2 regions of the Nonomuraea sp. NPDC001636 genome follow, and region 1 is predicted to be linked to the other one. Evidence: riboswitches for the same ligand, from Rfam matches in the RefSeq annotation. Region 1 holds a riboswitch; the other holds the start of a gene.

Region 1 (8,796 bases):
GACGTTGACGGCCAGGCCGCCGCGGGAGGTCTCCTTGTACTTGTCGAGCATGTCGCGGCCGGTGTCGCGCATGGTCTTGATGGCCTTGTCCAGCGCCACGTAGTGGCGGCCGTCGCCGCGCAGGGCGATCCGGGCCGCCGTGATGGCCTTGTTGGAGGCCACCGCGTTGCGCTCGATGCACGGGATCTGCACCAGGCCGCCGATCGGGTCGCAGGTCAGCCCGAGGTTGTGCTCGATGCCGATCTCGGCGGCGTTCTCCACCTGCTCGGGGGTGCCGCCCATGACCTCGGTCAGCCCGGCCGAGGCCATCGAGCAGGCCGAGCCCACCTCGCCCTGGCAGCCGACCTCGGCGCCGGAGATCGAGGCGTTCTCCTTGAACAGCACGCCGATCGCGGCCGCCGTGAGCAGGAAGCGCACCACGCCGTCGTCGTCGGCGCTCGGGACGAACTTGGTGTAGTACGTCAGCACGGCCGGGATGATGCCCGCGGCGCCGTTGGTGGGGGCGGTGACGATGCGGCCGCCGGCGGCGTTCTCCTCGTTGACGGCCAGGGCGAACAGCGCCACCCAGTCCATCGCCTGCAGCGGGTCCTTCTCGGCCGACTCGGCCTGCAGCCGCCGGTGGAGCTGGTTGGCCCGGCGCTTGACCTTCAGGCCGCCGGGCAGCACGCCCTCCTTGCCGATGCCGCGCCGCACGCACTCCGACATCACCCGCCACAGGTTGAGGATGCCCGCGCGGATCTCCTCCTCGGTGCGCCCGAACGCCTTCTCGTTCTCCAGCATCAGGGCGGAGATCGACAGGCCGGTGTTCGAGCAGTGCTTGAGCAGCTCCTCGCCCGAGGCGAACGGGTAGGGCAGGACGGTGTCGTCGGGCTTGATGCGGTCGGCGCCGGTGGCCTTCTCGTCCACGACGAAGCCGCCGCCGACGGAGAAGTAGACCTTCTCGCGCACGGTCCCGCCCTGCTCGTCGCGGGCGGTGAAGCGCATGCCGTTGGGGTGCTCGGGCAGGGAGATCTTGCGCTCGAAGACGAGGTCCTGGCCCACGACGAAGGGGATCTCGTGCTCGCCGTAGAGCTTGACCGTGCCCGCGGCGCGCATCTCGGCCAGACGGGCGTCGACGGAGTCGACGTCGACCAGCTCCGGCTTCTCACCGGACAGGCCGAGCAGCACCGCCTTGTCGCTGCCGTGGCCCTTGCCGGTCAGGCCGAGCGAGCCGTACAGGATGACCTCGACACGGGCCACGCGGGGGAGCAGGCCGTCGTCGTGCAGCCCGCGGGCGAACTTGTGCGCGGCGGCCATCGGGCCGCCCGTGTGGGAGCTGGACGGTCCGATGCCGATCTTGAAGAGGTCGAAGACGCTGATCGCCATTGATGGCGCCCTTCAGTTCAGGAAGTGCCGGGGCCCGCCGCGGGCCCCGGCGTTGGTGTCAGGACTCGCCTGAGGTGAGCGCCGTGTACTCCTCGGCGGACAGCAGGTCCTCCGCGTCGCCCTCCATGCGGACGCGGAACATCCAGCCGTCGCCGTACGGGTCGCTGTTGGCCAGCGACGGGTCGTCGGCCACGGCCGAGTTCACCTCGACGATCTCGCCGCCGACGGGCGCGTAGATCTCGCTCACCGACTTGGTGGACTCGACCTCGCCGACCGAGTCACCCGCCTCGACGGTCGAACCGACCTCGGGGAGCTGCACGAAGACGACGTCACCAAGAGCCTCGGCGGCGAAGGCCGTGATGCCGACGGTCACGGTGATGCCGTCGTCCACGCCCGACACCCACTCGTGCTCCTTGGTGTAGTTCAGGTCGTCAGGGATGTTGCTCACTTGTTCCTCCTGTAGAAGGGCAGCTCGACCAGGTCCATAGGTTCATGGCTGCCCCGGATGTCCACGGCCAGACCTGTGTCGGCCCCGGCGTCCACGTAGGCCATCGCGATGGGCTTGCCCAGGGTCTGGGAGGGCGCACCGCTGGTGACCTCGCCGACGACGGCGCCGTCGCGGGTGACCGGGTAGCCGTGACGCGGCACCCGGCGGCCCTGGGCGACCAGGCCGACCAGGCGGCGGCGGGGCTGGTCGTCCTTGACCGCCTCCAGTGCCGCCCTGCCGACGAAGTCACCGGGCTTGTCGAATTTCACCACTCTGCCCAGCCCCGCGTCGAACGGGGTCAGGTCGGAGCTCAGCTCGTTGCCGTAGAGCGGCATGCCGGCCTCCAGCCTGAGGGTGTCGCGGCTGGACAGACCGGCGGCGCGCAGGCCGTGCGGCTCGCCCGCGGCCTCCAGGGCGCGCCAGAGCGGCACGGCGTCCTGGTTGGCGACGAACAGCTCGAAGCCGTCCTCGCCGGTGTAGCCGGTGCGGGCGATGAGCGCCTGGCGGCCGTCGACCACGCCGGGCAGGCCCGCGTAGTACTTGAGACCGTCGAGGTCGGCGTCGGTGAGCGTGGCCAGGATCTCCTGGGCCTTCGGGCCCTGGATTGCGATGAGGGCGTACTGCTGGGAGCGGTCATCGACCGTCGCGTCATACGACTTAGTACGATTTTTCAGCTCATCCGCGACCTTGTCGGAGTTCGAGGCGTTGGCCACCACCATGAACTCCTCGTCCGCCAGCCGGTAGACGATGAGGTCGTCGAGCACCCCGCCGCGCTCGTCCACGATCATCGTGTACCTGGCCCGGCCGGGCGCCAGCGCCGACAGGTGGCCGACCAGCGCGTAGTCGAGGGCCTCTCCGGCCTGCGGACCGGTCAGGAAGATCTCGCCCATGTGCGAGAGGTCGAACAGCCCGGCCGCCTCGCGGACGGCTTTGTGCTCCGCCGACTCGCTGCCGTACCGGAGCGGCATGAGCCAGCCGGCGAAGTCGGTCAGCGTGGCGCCTAGGGCCTCGTGGACGTCTCGTAGCGGCGTAGGTCGGGACATTTGTCGCACCTCAGGACAGGATTGGATGCCAGCATCCTCCCCCTCTGTCATGGATGCCTGAGAGCTTCGCCCGAGTTTTACCGGACTTTCACCTTCGGCGAGGCCCCGAGGGCCTGCTTTCCAGAGGTCACCTCCCCGTAAGAACGCCTTACAGGGCTGCCGCGCGGTCCTTTGCCTTGAGAGGTTCGCGGGGAGGGCTTGCTCCTTCAGGGACCCTGACCGGCTGTCAGGGTGCTCTCCCGCACGGTTTCGCCGGTGATGTCCGTCAGCCTAGTGCCGTCATGGGGGTGTTGTCGCGCTTCGCCCCCTGCCATCCGCGGCATCCGCGACATCCCGCACGCAGCGAAAAGCGGCCGCGGCCCCGGAGAGGCGGGGTCGCGGCCGCGTTGGTGGCCGCGCGCGAGCCGGTCATGGCAGGTCAGCTCGCACGCGGCAGCTCGGGGCGGGCCGGCGGTGACCGGCCCGCGCGGGATCAGGCCCTGCGGATCACAGGCCCTGAGATCAGGCCCGAGGGTCAGGCCCGTGCCCAGAGGGCGGGCACGTTCGGCGGCTCCCAGCCCGGCAGGCTGGTGTGCGCCTGGAGGCAGCGGTAGCTGACCCCCTGGTAGGTGACGACGTCTCCGGCCGTGTACGACTTGTAAGCCGTCCAGGTGGTGCCCTGGCCGTCCCCTCCGACGGTCAGGGTGAAGGACGCGGAGTGGTCCGCCGTCGCCCCGTCGCCGTTGATCCCTATGGTGTACGTCCCCGCCGCGACGCCGCTGGTGGTGGCGATCGTGACGGTGGACGACTGGCCCGCCTGAACCGTGGACGGGCTGAAGGAGACGGTGACCCCGCTCGGCACGTTCCCGGCGGAGAGCGCGACGCTCTGCGCCTGGCCGGACGTGACCTGGGTACTGACCGCCGCGGTAGCCGACTGACCGGCCTGGACCGATGCCGACGACGGGGTCACCGAGATCGAGTAGTCGTTCTCCGTGGGCGTGCCGGTGCCCACGGCGAGCTTCCATATGGCGTACGCGATGGCGTCGGAGTTGCGGTCGAGCGCCGTGGTGTTGATGGCGCTCGGGTAGCTGTCGCACGCGCTGTGGTAGCAGCGGTCGAACGCCTGCCCGGCCGAGCCGCCCCACTTGGCGGCCTGGGCCGAGCTCTTGACCGCCCCGGCCCCCGTGGCCAGGCCGCCGACCCGGACGCCCGCGGTCTTGAACGAGGCGTGGTCGCTGCGGCCGTCGCCCTCCCTGTCACCCTCGGTCTGCAGGCCGATGGTGGCGAAGTAGTCGTTGAAGGTGCGCTGGATGGCCGCGTCGTCGTCGTAGACGAAGTAGCCGGCGTTGGTCGAGGCGATCATGTCGAAGTTCAGGTACACCTCGACGCCGCTCGCGCCGCCGTTCTGCACGTAGTACCTGGACCCGACCATGCCCGCCTCCTCGGCGCCCCACCAGCCGAACCGCACGTGCTTGGTGAGGGTGGGCTTGCGGGCGGCGAGGGTGAGGGCGTTCTCCAGGAGCGCGGCCGAGCCGGAACCGTTGTCGTTGATCCCGGGGCCGGCCGCGACGCTGTCGAGGTGGGCGCCGAGCATCACGGTCTGGTTGGCGGGCCCGCCCGGCCAGTCGGCGATCAGGTTGCTGCCGCCGCTGAAGTTCTGCACGCGGGTGGTGAAGCCGGCCGCGTCCAGCTTGCCCTTGATGTAGTTCATCGAGGCGGTGAAGCCCGGTCTGCCCGAGGCGCGGTTGCCGCCGTTGCTCGTGGCGATGGACTGCAACTGGCTCAGATGCGCCGTCACGTTCGCGACGGGGATGTCGGGCGCGGGGTCGGCGGCGGCGCCGGCCGGTCCGGCCGGCGTGGTGAGGGTCAGGGCCAACGCGGCGGTGGCCGCGGCGCCCAGCCTGAGCATGGCGTTCACGATCTGTGGCTCCTCAAGGGGGTTGGGCGGCCACCCCGGCGTGGCCGCCCAGGTCGTGCGACTTAGACCGGCTGCCAGAGGGCAGGGGTGTTGGGCGGCTCCCAGCCCGGCAGGCTGGTGTGCGCCTGGAGGCAGCGGTAGCTGGTGCCCTGGTAGGTGACGGTCTGTCCGGCCGTGTAGGCCGTGTACGTCTGCCACGTGGTGCCCTGGCCGCCGCCCACCGTCAGGCTGAAGGAGGCCGAGTGGTCGGCGCTCGCGCCGTCGGCGTTCAGGCTGATCGTGTACGTGCTGGGCGTCACGCCGCTCGTCGTCGCGAACGTCACCGTGGACGACTGCCCGGCGGTGATCGTGGACGGGCTGAAGCTGACCGTCACGCCCGCGGGCACGTTGCTCGCCGACAGGGCGACGCTCTGCGCCTGACCGGCGGTGACCTGCGTGCTGACCGTGGCGGTGGCCGACTGACCGGCCTGCACCGAGGCCGACGACGGGGTCACGCCGAAGGAGAAGTCGTTCGGCGAGCTCTGCCCGATCTGCAGGTTGTAGGTGGCCTGGCGGTCCACGTCGGCGCCGTCGGCCGTGATGGCGATCGAGTGGCTGCCCTGCGGGCTGCTGGCCGAGGTGGTGATCGTCAGCGTCGAGCTCTGCCCCGCGGTGATCGTGGCCGGGCTGAACGAGGCGGTCACGCCGGCCGGCAGGGTGCCGGTCCGCAGGGTGATCGACTGCGCCGAGCCGCCGGTCACGGTGGTGCTCACCGTGGTCGTGGTGCTCTGGCCGGGGGTGACGCTGCCGGAGGCGGGGTTCAGGTTGACCGAGAAGTCGTTGCTGCCCTGGGTGCAGGTCGGCTCGCCGGACTGGGCCCGGACGCTGACGCCGTCCCAGGCGTTCTTGACCACGTTGAACTCGGTGCAGCTGCCCGGGTACAGGGTCTTGGCGGCCTGGAGGGTGGCGACCCTGGCCTTGGCGTGCGTCCACGGCTGGGTCTTCATGTTCAGCGCGGACATGAACACCTCACCGGCCTTGCGGATGCCGATGCCGGTGATCGCGGCGCCGTTGTCGCAGCGGGTGCTGGCGGGCTTGCCCGAGGGGTTGGTGCCCTCGGCCACCAGGTAGAACCAGTGGTTCTGCGGGCCGGCCGCCGCGTGCACCTCGGTGTTCGGGATGGAGGCGCTGTAGCAGTTCGGGTGGCTGAGGGCCGACGGGTTGTACATGTTGCGGATCGGCCCGGACCCGGAGAGGTTGACCTCCTCGCCGACCAGGTAGTCCGGCGGGTCGTTCGGGTTGTTGGCGTACGCTTCGGTGAGCGCGCCGAAGATGTCGCCGGTGGACTCGTTCATGCCGCCGGTCTCGTTGCCGCTGCCCGAGCCGCCGCTGGTGAACTGGAAGATGCCGTGGCCGAACTCGTGGCCGACCACGTCCATCGACGTGAGCTGCTGGGAGTTGGCGGAGTTGTGGCCGAAGGAGCCGTACTGGCCGTTCCAGTAGGCGTTGACGTCGGCCAGGCCGACGCGGGCCGGGTAGCCGCCGCCCTGGCCGTTGATGCCGTTGCGGCCGAGCCAGGCGCTCAGCATGTCCCATTCCCGCTGCGCGGCGTAGAGCGCGTCGACGCAGGCGGTCTCCAGGTTCGTGCCAGAGCCGTTGCCCCAGGTGTCGGTGGTCTTCGTGTACGGCGTGCCGTTCTGGCCGCCGCACGCGACGCCGCTCCTGCGGGGGTCGCGCATCGTGTACGAGGGGCTGGTGTCGATGGTGACGGTGCCGACGTAGTAGCTGTTGCCGGTGCCGTCGCGCACCTCGTCCCAGTCGTCGATGACCTTGCCGGTGAGGGCGTCCACGTAGACGTGGAGCTTGGTCTCGTGACCGGTGGCGTTGGCGCCGGTGACGAGGACCTCCCAGGCCAGCCGCGGGGTCGTCGTGGTGGCGTGCACGGACAGCACGGGCGTGGCGACGGTCTCGACCCTGGCCACCTTGGCCCTGGCCGTCACGGCGGCCTGGGCCGCGGTGACCTTCGCCTTGGTGCCGATCCCGATCTTCGTGCGCTGTCCGGTGGCGACCGTGTCGACCACCGCGCCGGAGGCGTCCGTGGCGACGACCACGTCGCCGCCGTAGACGGGCAGGCCCGCGTGCTTACGGGCGTAGGTCAGGTACTGCAGGCCGCGGACGCCTTCGACGGTCGACGTCAGCGTGAACGTGTCCTGCTCGGATGCCAGCAATGCCGCCGAGTCGGCCAGGATCGCGTTGTGTGCGGTGGCGATCGCGTTCCTGCGCTCGTCCGGGCTGGGAGGATCGGCCACCTGCGACGCTTGGGCTGTGGCGCTCGTGGCGCCCACCAGCGAGCTGGTGGTCAGGGCTAGCGCGAGCATTGCGGCAGCCCCCAACCTGAGTTTGGGGTTCACTCTCTGGCTCCTCAGGGGGGTGTGGAGTGGAAGAGCCCCGGCCGGCTGGGGATGAACACAGGGTGACACCGGGATGGCGCGACCCGGTACCCAACAAGTTGTCTATAACGCGGTGGTATGGCCCCCTGAGCTGGGATTTCGCGGGATTTTAGGGCACAGAAAAGGTAAAGAAGCTTTCCAGTAACGGTCTCAGCAGGCCGCCGTGAACGCCTCGAAGAGCGTCAGTCCCTCGCCCGCCTCCGGGTGCCACTGGACCGCCACCGCGAACCCGCCGGAGTCGAGCTCCACCGCCTCGATCGTCCCGTCGCCGGCCGTGGCGGTGACCGTGAGTCCGGGGGCGAGCCGGTCGATCGCCTGGTGGTGGTAGTGCGGGACCGCCACCGGGTCCGTGCCGAGCGCCTCGGCCAGGCGGCTGCCGGGGACGGGCGTGACCGGCAGGTGGCCGAACTCGCCCGGCGCGGGGGAGTGGCCGGTGTGCCCGGTCACGTCGGGCAGGTGCTGGTGCAGGGTGCCGCCGAGCAGCACGTTGAGCACCTGCAGCCCGCGGCAGATGCCCAGGAACGGCAGCCCGGCCTCCAGGGCCGCCGCCAGGAGGGCGAACTCGGCCTCGTCCCGGAACTCCCGGACGTAGCCGGTGCGCTCGTGCGCCGCCCGGCCGTACCTGGCCGGGTCGACGTCGCCGCCGCCGGCCAGGACCAGACCGTCGAGCCGCCCCACGACCTGGGCGGGATCGCCGGCCGGCGGCAGCAGCACGGGCTGCCCGCCGGCCTGGACGATCTTCTCGACGTACATGTACGGCAGCAGCGCGACGGGCAGGTCCCACACGGTGAACCGGGCGGGCTCGACGTACGTCGTGACGCCGATGACCGGACGGGTCACAGCGGCGTCACGTACGCGCCGGAGATGCCGCCGTCCACCAGGAACTCGGCCCCCGTGATGAAGGAGGCGTCGTCGCTGGCCAGGAACGCCACGGCGGCGGCGATCTCCGACGCCTCGGCGAAGCGGCCCACCGGGATGTGCACCAGCCGCCGCTGGGCCCGCTCGGGGTCCTTGGCGAACAGCTCCTGCAGCAGCGGCGTGTTCACCGGCCCCGGGCACAGCGCGTTGACCCGGATGCCCTCGCGGGCGAACTGCACGCCCAGCTCGCGCGACATCGCCAGCACGCCGCCCTTGGAGGCCGTGTACGAGATCTGCGACGTGGCCGACCCCATCACCGCCACGAACGACGCGGTGTTGATGATCGACCCCTTGCCCTGCCGCCGCATGTACGGGATGGCGTGCTTGCAGCACAGGTACACGCTGGTCAGGTTCACCTCCTGGACGCGGCGCCAGGCGTCGAGGCCGGTCTCCAGGATCGAGTCGTCGTCGGGCGGCGAGATGCCGGCGTTGTTGAAGACGACGTCCACGCTGCCGTAGGTCTCGTGGGCCGTGGCGAACATCCGGACGACGTCGTCCTCGCTGGTCACGTCGGCCTTGACGAAGAGGCCGCCGACCTCGCCCGCGGCCTTGGCCCCGGCCTCCTCGTCGATGTCGACGCAGACGACCTTCGCGCCCTCCTGCGCGAACCTGCGCGCCGTGGCCAGCCCGATGCCGCTGCCCGCGCCCGTGATCACG
Region 2 (8,796 bases), on a different contig from region 1:
ATCCCGGTCCCCGTTGACCACCAGCACGTCGACCCCGGCCCCGCGCAGTTCCTCGGCCCTGGACCGCTCCGGCTTGCCGGGCGGGTGCAGCGGGAAGGCCAGCGCCACCACCGCCGCCGCGCCCACCGCCGCGGCCGTACGGCAGGCCACCCGGGCGCCGTTGCTCCGGCCGCCCTGCACCAGCGGCAGCCCCGGCCACCCGGCGCGCACCTCGCCCAGCACCGCTTCCCATGCCTCGTCCTGCCGGGCGGCCGAGCCCGGCGCCCGCGCCCCCGCGACCCGGAACGCCTGCGACACCCTGGCCACGGTCGCCCCCACCCCGAGCGCGGCGTCGCGGACGGCCAACAGGTCGGGCGCGTCCACTCCCCCGGCCGAGCCGTGGGTCAGCACCAGCAGCAGCCGGGGCTCGGCCGCCTCGTCGACCTGCACCAGCGCCGGCCCCCGCGGAGTCATGATCTCCATGGCAGCACCGTACCTGGGGAGGATCCGCCATTGGCCCCCAGGTCTGATGACGGCGCGCCGGACAACCGGGATGATGGCTTCCATGCCAGAGATGCGCCCCATCCGGGATGACCTGCAGGCCACCCTCGACGCCCGCCGCGACCTCGGCCCCGACTACGAGGCCGCGCTCGTCGAGTCCTTCGTCGAACGGCTCGACGCCACCATCGCCGCCCGCGTCCAGGCCGAGCTGAGCGGCCACGGCCTTCCCCCGGCCAAGCCCAAGCAGCGGCAGAACAACGGCGCGGCCATGATCCCCGTCGCGCTGGGCTCGATGGGCCTCGGCATCCCGCTGACCGCCATCGCGTCCGGCAACTCGGGGCTGGTCGGCCTGACGATCACGTGGCTGGCGATCGTCGCCATCAACGTGGCCGCCGCCGTGGCCATCATGCGCCGCGGCTGAGCCTTCCCCGCACGGCGCTCAGGTGTCGCGGTGGAAGCGCAGCCGGACCTCGGCGGCCATGGTCCGGTCCTCGTGTTCGAGGCCGTAGGTCCACACCTGGCCGGCGTCCTCGGTGCGCCCGCGCAGCGGCAGCGTGCGGGCCAGCAGCTCGATGGCCAGCGCGCCCGTCTGGGGGTCGGCGCCGCTCTCGACGGCCTCGGCGAACTCGGCGCAGGCCAGTTCCAGGTGCGCGATGCCGAGCAGCACCCGCAGCCCCGGCAGCTCCCGCGCCGGGGCGAACTCCAGCGCGTCCAGCAGCAGCCCGGCGGCCTCCCCCGGGTCGCCGTACTCCAGCAGCGTCTCGGCCAGCTGGCGGGCCGCGTGCGCGGCGGCCTCGGCGTCGCCGGAGTCGAGGCTCGCGTCGAGGGCGGAGCGCAGCTCCTTGCCGGCCTCCTGCGGGCTGCCGGCCAGCCGGGCCAGCGCGAGGTGCGCAATCGGGACGTAGGCCGGCGTGCCGACGCCGAGCACCGCCTGCCAGGCGGCCCTGGCCTGGTCGTCGCGGCCCTCGCGCTCGAACCCCTGGGCCAGGTGGCAGGCGGCCTGGGCGGCGTACTCGGGATGGCCGGTGGCCAGCGCGGTGCGGGCCGCGGCGCGGGCGGCCTCGGTGTCGCCGCGCTCGTCGAGCACCACGGCCAGCCCCACGGCCGCCTGCGCCCGGTCGGGGCTGTCGGGGTCGGCGACCAGCTCGGTCAGGATCGCCGCCGCACCCTCCAGGTCGCCGCCCTCGGCCAGGCGGCGGGCGGTGTCGAGAGGCGGGGTCTCCAGCTCTGAGAACGTCAAGAGAGCTCCTTCAGGCGACGGATCGCACCGAGCCTAACGGCTCGTCGCGATCATGTCTGCTCACTTGACGGTGTAGGACTGGGCCGGGTCCGGCGCGGGCCCCCGGGCGGGGACCCGCGCGGGCGGCTCAGTCCTCGTACGCCTCCAGCGGCGGGCAGGAGCACACCAGGTTGCGGTCGCCGTACGCCTGGTCGATGCGGCGCACCGGCACCCAGTACTTGCCCTCGCGCAGCGAGGCCACCGGGTAGGCCGCCTCGGTCCGCGAGTACGGGTGGGCCCACTCGTCGGCGGTGACCGACTCGGCCGTGTGCGGCGCGTTGCGCAGCGGGTTGTCGGTCTTGTCGTAGTCGCCGGAGGCCACCTTGGCGATCTCGCCGCGGATGGCGATCATGGCGTCCACGAACCGGTCGAGCTCGTCCAGGTCCTCGCTCTCGGTCGGCTCGATCATCAGCGTGCCGGCCACCGGGAACGACATGGTCGGCGCGTGGAAGCCGTAGTCGATCAGGCGTTTGGCCACGTCGTCGACGGTGACGCCGGTCTCCTTGGTGATCTGGCGCAGGTCCACGATGCACTCGTGGGCCACCAGGCCGCCGCGCCCGGTGTAGAGCACCGGGTAGTGCGGGGCCAGCCGCCGGGCCAGGTAGTTGGCCGACAGGATGGCCTGCTCGGTGGCCGCCGTGAGGCCCTCGGAGCCCATCATCCGCACGTACGCCCACGAGATCGGCAGGATGCCCGCCGAGCCGTACGGGGCGGCCGAGACCGGGCCGACCGGGCCGCCGTCGCGCAGCGGGTGGCCGGGCAGGTAGGCCGACAGGTGGCCGCGGACCGCGACCGGGCCGACGCCGGGGCCGCCGCCGCCGTGCGGGATGCAGAACGTCTTGTGCAGGTTGAGGTGGGACACGTCGGCGCCGAACTCGCCCGGCTTGGCCAGGCCCACCAGGGCGTTGAGGTTGGCGCCGTCGACGTAGACCTGGCCGCCGGCCTCGTGCACCTTGGCGCAGACCTCGGTGATCGACTCCTCGTACACGCCGTGCGTGGACGGGTACGTCACCATGATCGCGGCGAGCCTGTCACGGTGCTTGGCGATCTTGGCGTCGAGGTCGGCCAGGTCGATGTTCCCGTCGCTGTCGCAGGCCACGACCACGACCCGCATGCCCGCCATGACGGCGCTGGCCGCGTTCGTGCCGTGGGCCGAGGACGGGATCAGGCACACGTCCCGCTCGGTGTCGCCGTTGGCCTGGTGGTAGGCGCGGATGGCCAGCAGGCCGGCGAACTCGCCCTGGGAGCCGGCGTTCGGCTGGATGGAGACCGCGTCGTAGCCGGTCACCTCGGCCAGCCAGCCCTCCAGGGTGCCGATGAGCTCCCGGTAGCCCTCGGTCTGGGCCTCCGGCGCGTACGGGTGCACGCCGGCGAACTCCGGCCAGGTGATCGGCTCCATCTCGGTGGTCGCGTTCAGCTTCATCGTGCACGAGCCGAGCGGGATCATCGAACGGTCGAGCGCGATGTCCTTGTCCTGGAGCCTGCGCAGGTAGCGCAGCATCGCGGTCTCGGAGCGGTGGCTGTGGAAGACCGGGTGGGTCAGGTAGTCCGACTCGCGCAGCAGTTCGGCCGGCAGCGCGTCGGCCTCCAGCGCCACCTCCTCGCGCTCGACGCCGAAGGCGGCCCACACCTTGACCAGCTCGGCCGCGCCGGTCTTCTCGTCGCAGGCGATCGAGACGTGGTCGTCGCCGGCCTGCCACAGGTTGACGCCCCGCTCGGCGGCGGCGGCCACCACCTCGGCGGCCCTGCCGGGCACCCGGACGAGCACGGTGTCGAAGAACTCGCCGTGCACGACCTCCAGGCCGGCCTCGCGCAGCCCGCCGGCCAGCGCGACGGCGTGCCGGTGCACGCGGTGCGCGATCCGGCGCAGGCCCTCGGGGCCGTGGTAGACGGCGTACATGCCGGCGATCACGGCCAGCAGGACCTGGGCGGTGCAGATGTTGCTGGTGGCCTTCTCGCGGCGGATGTGCTGCTCGCGGGTCTGCAGGGCCAGCCGGTAGGCGGGGTCGCCGTCGACGTCGACCGACACGCCGACCAGGCGGCCGGGCATCTGCCGCTGCAGGCCCTCGCGTACGGACATGTAGGCCGCGTGCGGCCCGCCGAACCCGAAGGAGACGCCGAAGCGCTGGGAGGAGCCGACGGCGATGTCGGCGCCCAGCTCGCCGGGGGCGGCCACGAGCGTGAGGGCCAGCAGGTCGGCGGCGGCCACGACGAGCGCGCCGGCCTCGTGCGCCCTGGCGGCCACGTCGCGGAAGTCGCGCAGGCGGCCGGAGGCGCCCGGGTACTGGACGAGCACGCCGAAGCACTCGGGCAGCTCGCCGTCGAGGTCGTGCTCGACCAGCGTGATGCCGAGCGGCTCGGCGCGGGTGGCCAGCACGGCCTTGGTCTGGGGCAGCGTGTCGGCGTCGACCACGAACACGTCGCTCTTGGACTTGCCGGCCCGGCGGGCCAGCGTCATGGCCTCGGCCGCGGCGGTGGCCTCGTCCAGCAGGGAGGCGCCGGCGACGTCGAGGCCGGTCAGGTCGGAGACGACCGTCTGGAAGTTCAGCAGCGCCTCCAGGCGGCCCTGCGAGATCTCCGGCTGGTACGGCGTGTAGGCGGTGTACCAGCCCGGGTTCTCCAGCAGGTTGCGCCGGATGACGGCGGGTGTGACGGTGTCGTAGTAGCCCAGGCCGATCATGGAGGTCAGCACCCGGTTGCGGGAGGCCAGCTCGCGCAGCTCGGCGATGGCCTCGGTCTCGCTCGCGGCGGCCGGCAGCTTGAGCCGGTCCTTGACCCTGATGGCCTCGGGCACGGCCACGGCCACCAGATCGCCGACGGACTCGAAGCCCACGGCCTCGAGCATGCGCTGCTGCTCGGACTCGGATGGGCCGATGTGCCTGGACGAGAACGGCGGAGCGGACAGGTCGGTCATGGAGGTTGCCTCCCGAGGCTTGGAGACCGGCGCCAGGGCGCGGGCGAGTGCCGGATCTCCCCCTCTGTCATCGCGACGTCATCGCGACCTGAGAGCTTCACCCCGCCGTGGGGCTTGCACCGTCGGTGAGGTGCGCCTGGCGGGCGCACCTGCTTTCCAGAGTTGCCTCACCCGAGCGGTACGGGATGCCTGAGAGATTCCGGGGAGGGTTGCTCCTTCGGCGCCCCAGGACCGCAGCCCAGGGACTCTCCCGCACGGGGTCATCAGCCTTACTCTGTCCTAGATTACTACGGTGTGTTCAGCGGTTCAGCTCACCCCGTGCGGCGTGCGCGACGCCGCTTGGCGAGCTCGTCAGCGGGATGGTCGGCCGGGACGGTGTCCTCGACCGCCGCCCGTTCCCCCGGCAGCTCCGCGAGGGAGCCCTCGACCTCTCGCCAGACCCGGCCGAGCGCGATGCCGAACACGCCCTGGCCGCCCTGGAGGAGATCGATCACCTCGTCGGCCGAGGTGCACTCGTAGACGCTGACACCGTCGCTCATGAGCGTGATCTGCGCGAGGTCGGCGACCCCGCGGTCACGCAGATGCTGCACCGCGGTGCGGATCTGCTGCAACGACACCCCGGTGTCGAGCAGCCGCTTGACGACCTTGAGCACCAGGATGTCGCGGAAGCTGTAGAGCCGCTGCGAGCCCGAGCCGTGCGCGGCTCTTATCGTGGGCTCGACCAGGCCCGTGCGCGCCCAGTAGTCGAGCTGCCTGTAGGTGATGCCGGCTGCCGAACAGGCTGTGGGCCCGCGGTATCCGATGTCGTCGGGCACCGTCGCGGGCTGCTCGTCGAAGAGCAGTCCCTGCTCTCCGGCACGCTGCCGCGCGCTCTCGCGCCGCACCGGATCTTCCTGGCCGGCCGTCTTTCCCTCGCCGCTGCTGACCGCCACGCGGACCTCCGGCTTTCTCTCATCCCATGGCCTGATCTGGGGGTTCGTAAAGGGCGACCACGGGTTTCACTTGCACCGTAGGACCGTGACCATGCCCAGTCAACGATCCGGCTCGGCGCGTCGTGAAGCGTAAATGCACTGAAATACCTACCCCGCCCTGCCGAAGTCCTCGGGAGTGATCGTGTCAAGGAACTCCCTGAACTTCTCCACCTCGTCCTCCTGGTCGTCCGGGATGATCACACCGGCCTCCTGGACCACCTCTTCGCTGGCGAAGATGCGCGCGCCGGTGCGCAGCGCCAGGGCGATCGAGTCGGAGGGGCGGGCGCTGACCTCCACACCGTTGGAGAACACCAGGTCGGCGAAGAAGATGCCGTCACGCAGGGCCACGATGTTGACCGCGCGCAGCCCGACGCCGAGCGCGCTCAGCACGTCCCTGAACAGGTCGTGGGTGAGCGGCCGGGGCGGCGGCTCCTCGGCCTGCGCCAGGGCGATCGCGGTCGCCTCGGTCATGCCGATCCAGATCGGAAGGAACCGTTCCCCGTGTGCCTCCTTGAGCAAGACGATCGGCTGATTTGTGGGCATCTCAACTCGAACGCCCACGACCTCCATCTGCAACACGGGCTGCTCCGTATTCGGCCGGCCGGTCGCCCGGCACAGCTGTTGACTGGGTCGTTTCTGCTACACGCTTATGCATTTCAACGTAACACCCGGCAGGCCTGGAATGTGCCCCGGCCTTCCAGCTCTGTGCCCTCAGCGGCCCAGGACAGACCTGACGCCGAGGCGCACCAGGGAGGCGTGCAGGTCGAGCAGGAGCGTGGACAACTCCCTGGCGGCCTCGTCGGCCTCGCCGATGGCGCCGGGCGCGCGCCGCTTGAGTATGGGCGCGACGGTCTGCTCGACCAGCCCGCACTCCCGCTCGGCGGCGGCCTTGACCGCGCGCAGGTGGCGGGCGTGCAGGCCGAAGCGGGCCAGGGCGCCGACGCTGCGCGCGATCTTCAGCGCCTCCTCGTCGTAGCGCCTGGCCACGGGGGCGAGCAGGCCGTAGTCCTCCAGCTCGGCGAGGGTCTCCTCGTCGATGCCGGCCGCCTCCAGCAGCTGGGCCCGGTCGTAGCGGACCTCCTGGGTCTGCTGCACCGCGCGCGGACGGCCGAAGCTCTCGGCCATCCTGTCCTTGATCACCCGCAGCGGCAGGTAGTGGTCGCGCTGCTCGGTCAGGATGAAACGCAACTGCTCGACGTGGAGATGGGTGAACTTGCGGTAGCCCGAGGGGCTGCGCTCGGGCTCGATCAGCCCCTCACCCTCCAAGAAGCGGATCTTGGACACGGTGACGTCGGGGAACTCGCCCTGCAGCAGGGCGAGCACCTCCCCGATGCTCATGTGCGAGCGTGCCGCCTGTGAGCTCATGCGCCGGCGTTGACCCTCATCAGGAAGACGAGGCGGAACTTGCCGATCTGCACCTCGTCTCCGGAGTGCAGGGGGACCTCCTCGATGCGCTCGCGGTTGACGTAGGTGCCGTTGAGGCTGCCCACGTCGCGTACGGAGAACTGGCCGCCGCGGTGGCGGTAGAACTCGACGTGGCGCCGGGAGACGGTGATGTCGTCGAGGAAGATGTCGCTCTCCGGGTGGCGCCCGGTCGTGGTGAGGTCTTTGTCCAGCCGGAACCGGCTGCCCTGGTTGGGCCCCCTGGTGACCGTGAGCAACGCCGTGCCGGGCGGGAGCTGTTCGACCAGCGCCCGTTCGGCCAGGAGCATGTCGCCTGTCTCAGCCTCGTACGCCTCGATTCCCGCGACCGAGATCGTCGACGTGGTGTCCCCGGAGACCTCGGGTCTGGTCAGCGGTGACCCACAGCGGGAACAGAAACGGGCATCCTCGGGGTTGGCGTGCCCGCACTGCGTGCAGTAGACGCTCGGCATCGATCGGCTCGGCCTCCTACCGCGAAGACGCGGCGACGGTGCTGGGGACGCGCCTGCCTTCGCTCTTCAAGTTTGCGAATGCCGCAACTTACGCTGATCAGCGGCAAAGGTCAAGGCGGGGCGCTGGACTGCGGTTCGGACGCTGACAAAGTTACCGCCGCCCCCACCCCGTGGTCCATGCCGCCGCGCGTTTCTACATTACGATCTTGCGGCACTCCGCGCGCACATCTCGGGCGAAGGCTTTTCCGCTACTCTACGTGATCAGACGGCCGCCTGCTCGACCACGCGGGCCCACCGTTCGAGCAGTGCCTGCGCGCCGTCCATGTCGGGGGCCTCGGCCCACAGGTCGGTCACCGGCTCGGCGGCGGCGGGCAGGATCAGCACCCACGAGCCGTCGTCGCGGGCGACCCGCACGCCGTCGGTGGTGTCCACGCGCCAGTCGTCGGGCTCGGCCTCGGCGGCCTCGATGACCGAGCGCATCACCGCGCCCTTGGCCGCCCACTGGGTCGGGACGCTCCGCCGCAGCAGCTTGACCTCGGGGATCCTGGCGTCGATCTGGCTGAGCGACAGCCGGGTGCGGGCCACCAGCCCCAGCAGGCGCATGAACGCGGCCAGGCCGTCGATGGCCGGGCTGAACTCCGGCACGACGAACCCGCCGCGCCCGTCGGCCGCGAAGATCATGTCGGCGCCCTGGGCGGCGGAGGTCAGGGCGTCGAGCGCGGTCGAGGTCCACTGCACCTGCACGCCGTGGAAGCGGCAGACCTGCTCGGCGACCCGCGTGGTGGTGACCGGCAGGGCCACCCGGCCGCCCCGGCGCTCGGCCGCCACCAGGTCCAGCACGACCAGCAGGGCGCGTTCCTCGCTGATGAGCTGGCCGGTCTCGTCCACCAGGGCGATGCGTTCGCCGACCGGGTCGAAGCGCACGCCGAAGGCCGCCCGCGAGGAGCTGACCAGCTCCGACAGGCGTTGCAGGTCACGGCGGCGCTCGGCCAGCGTCTCGGTGGGCGAGACGTCGTCGAGCCGGGCGTTGACGGTGAGCACCTCGACGCCGGCGCGGCTGAGCAGCGTGGGCATCACCAGGGAGGAGGTGCCGCCGGCGCAGTCGACCACGACCTTCATGTCCTTGACGCCGGTGACGCCGATGGCCCGCATCAGCTCGTGCGTGTAACCCTCGACGGCCCTGGCCGGGTAGTGCAGCTCGGCGATCTCGCCGGGGAAGGCCCGCCGGTACTCCTGGCGGGAGAAGACCCGCTCCAGCTTGCGCTGGGCGGCCGGGGG

Evidence for each region. A riboswitch is a leader RNA that binds a small molecule or an ion and turns the genes downstream of it on or off. The one in region 1 is predicted to bind glycine.
Region 2: another riboswitch for glycine. It lies ahead of gcvP (aminomethyl-transferring glycine dehydrogenase); the one in region 1 lies ahead of gcvT (glycine cleavage system aminomethyltransferase GcvT).

The regions. Positions count from the first base shown of each region.
Region 1 covers NZ_JBEOZT010000001.1:592,862-601,657, forward strand. The annotation lists gene ABT158_RS02770 (L-serine ammonia-lyase) at 1-1,365, opposite strand, end outside; gene gcvH (glycine cleavage system protein GcvH) at 1,424-1,813, opposite strand; gene gcvT (glycine cleavage system aminomethyltransferase GcvT) at 1,810-2,895, opposite strand; glycine riboswitch at 2,930-3,029, opposite strand; glycine riboswitch at 3,050-3,147, opposite strand; gene ABT158_RS02785 (M28 family peptidase) at 3,410-4,783, opposite strand; gene ABT158_RS02790 (M4 family metallopeptidase) at 4,855-7,149, opposite strand; gene ABT158_RS02795 (gamma-glutamyl-gamma-aminobutyrate hydrolase family protein) at 7,372-8,061, opposite strand; gene ABT158_RS02800 (3-oxoacyl-ACP reductase) at 8,058-8,796, opposite strand, start outside.
Region 2 covers NZ_JBEOZT010000002.1:171,109-179,904, forward strand. The annotation lists gene ABT158_RS04540 (alpha/beta hydrolase family protein) at 1-462, opposite strand, end outside; gene ABT158_RS04545 (hypothetical protein) at 545-901, shown strand; gene ABT158_RS04550 (tetratricopeptide repeat protein) at 920-1,720, opposite strand; gene gcvP (aminomethyl-transferring glycine dehydrogenase) at 1,848-4,673, opposite strand; glycine riboswitch at 4,840-4,936, opposite strand; gene ABT158_RS04560 (MerR family transcriptional regulator) at 4,985-5,605, opposite strand; gene ABT158_RS04565 (bifunctional nuclease family protein) at 5,753-6,223, opposite strand; gene ftsR (transcriptional regulator FtsR) at 6,356-6,982, opposite strand; gene ABT158_RS04575 (double zinc ribbon and FHA domain-containing protein) at 7,006-7,518, opposite strand; gene ABT158_RS04580 (sugar phosphate nucleotidyltransferase) at 7,780-8,796, opposite strand, start outside.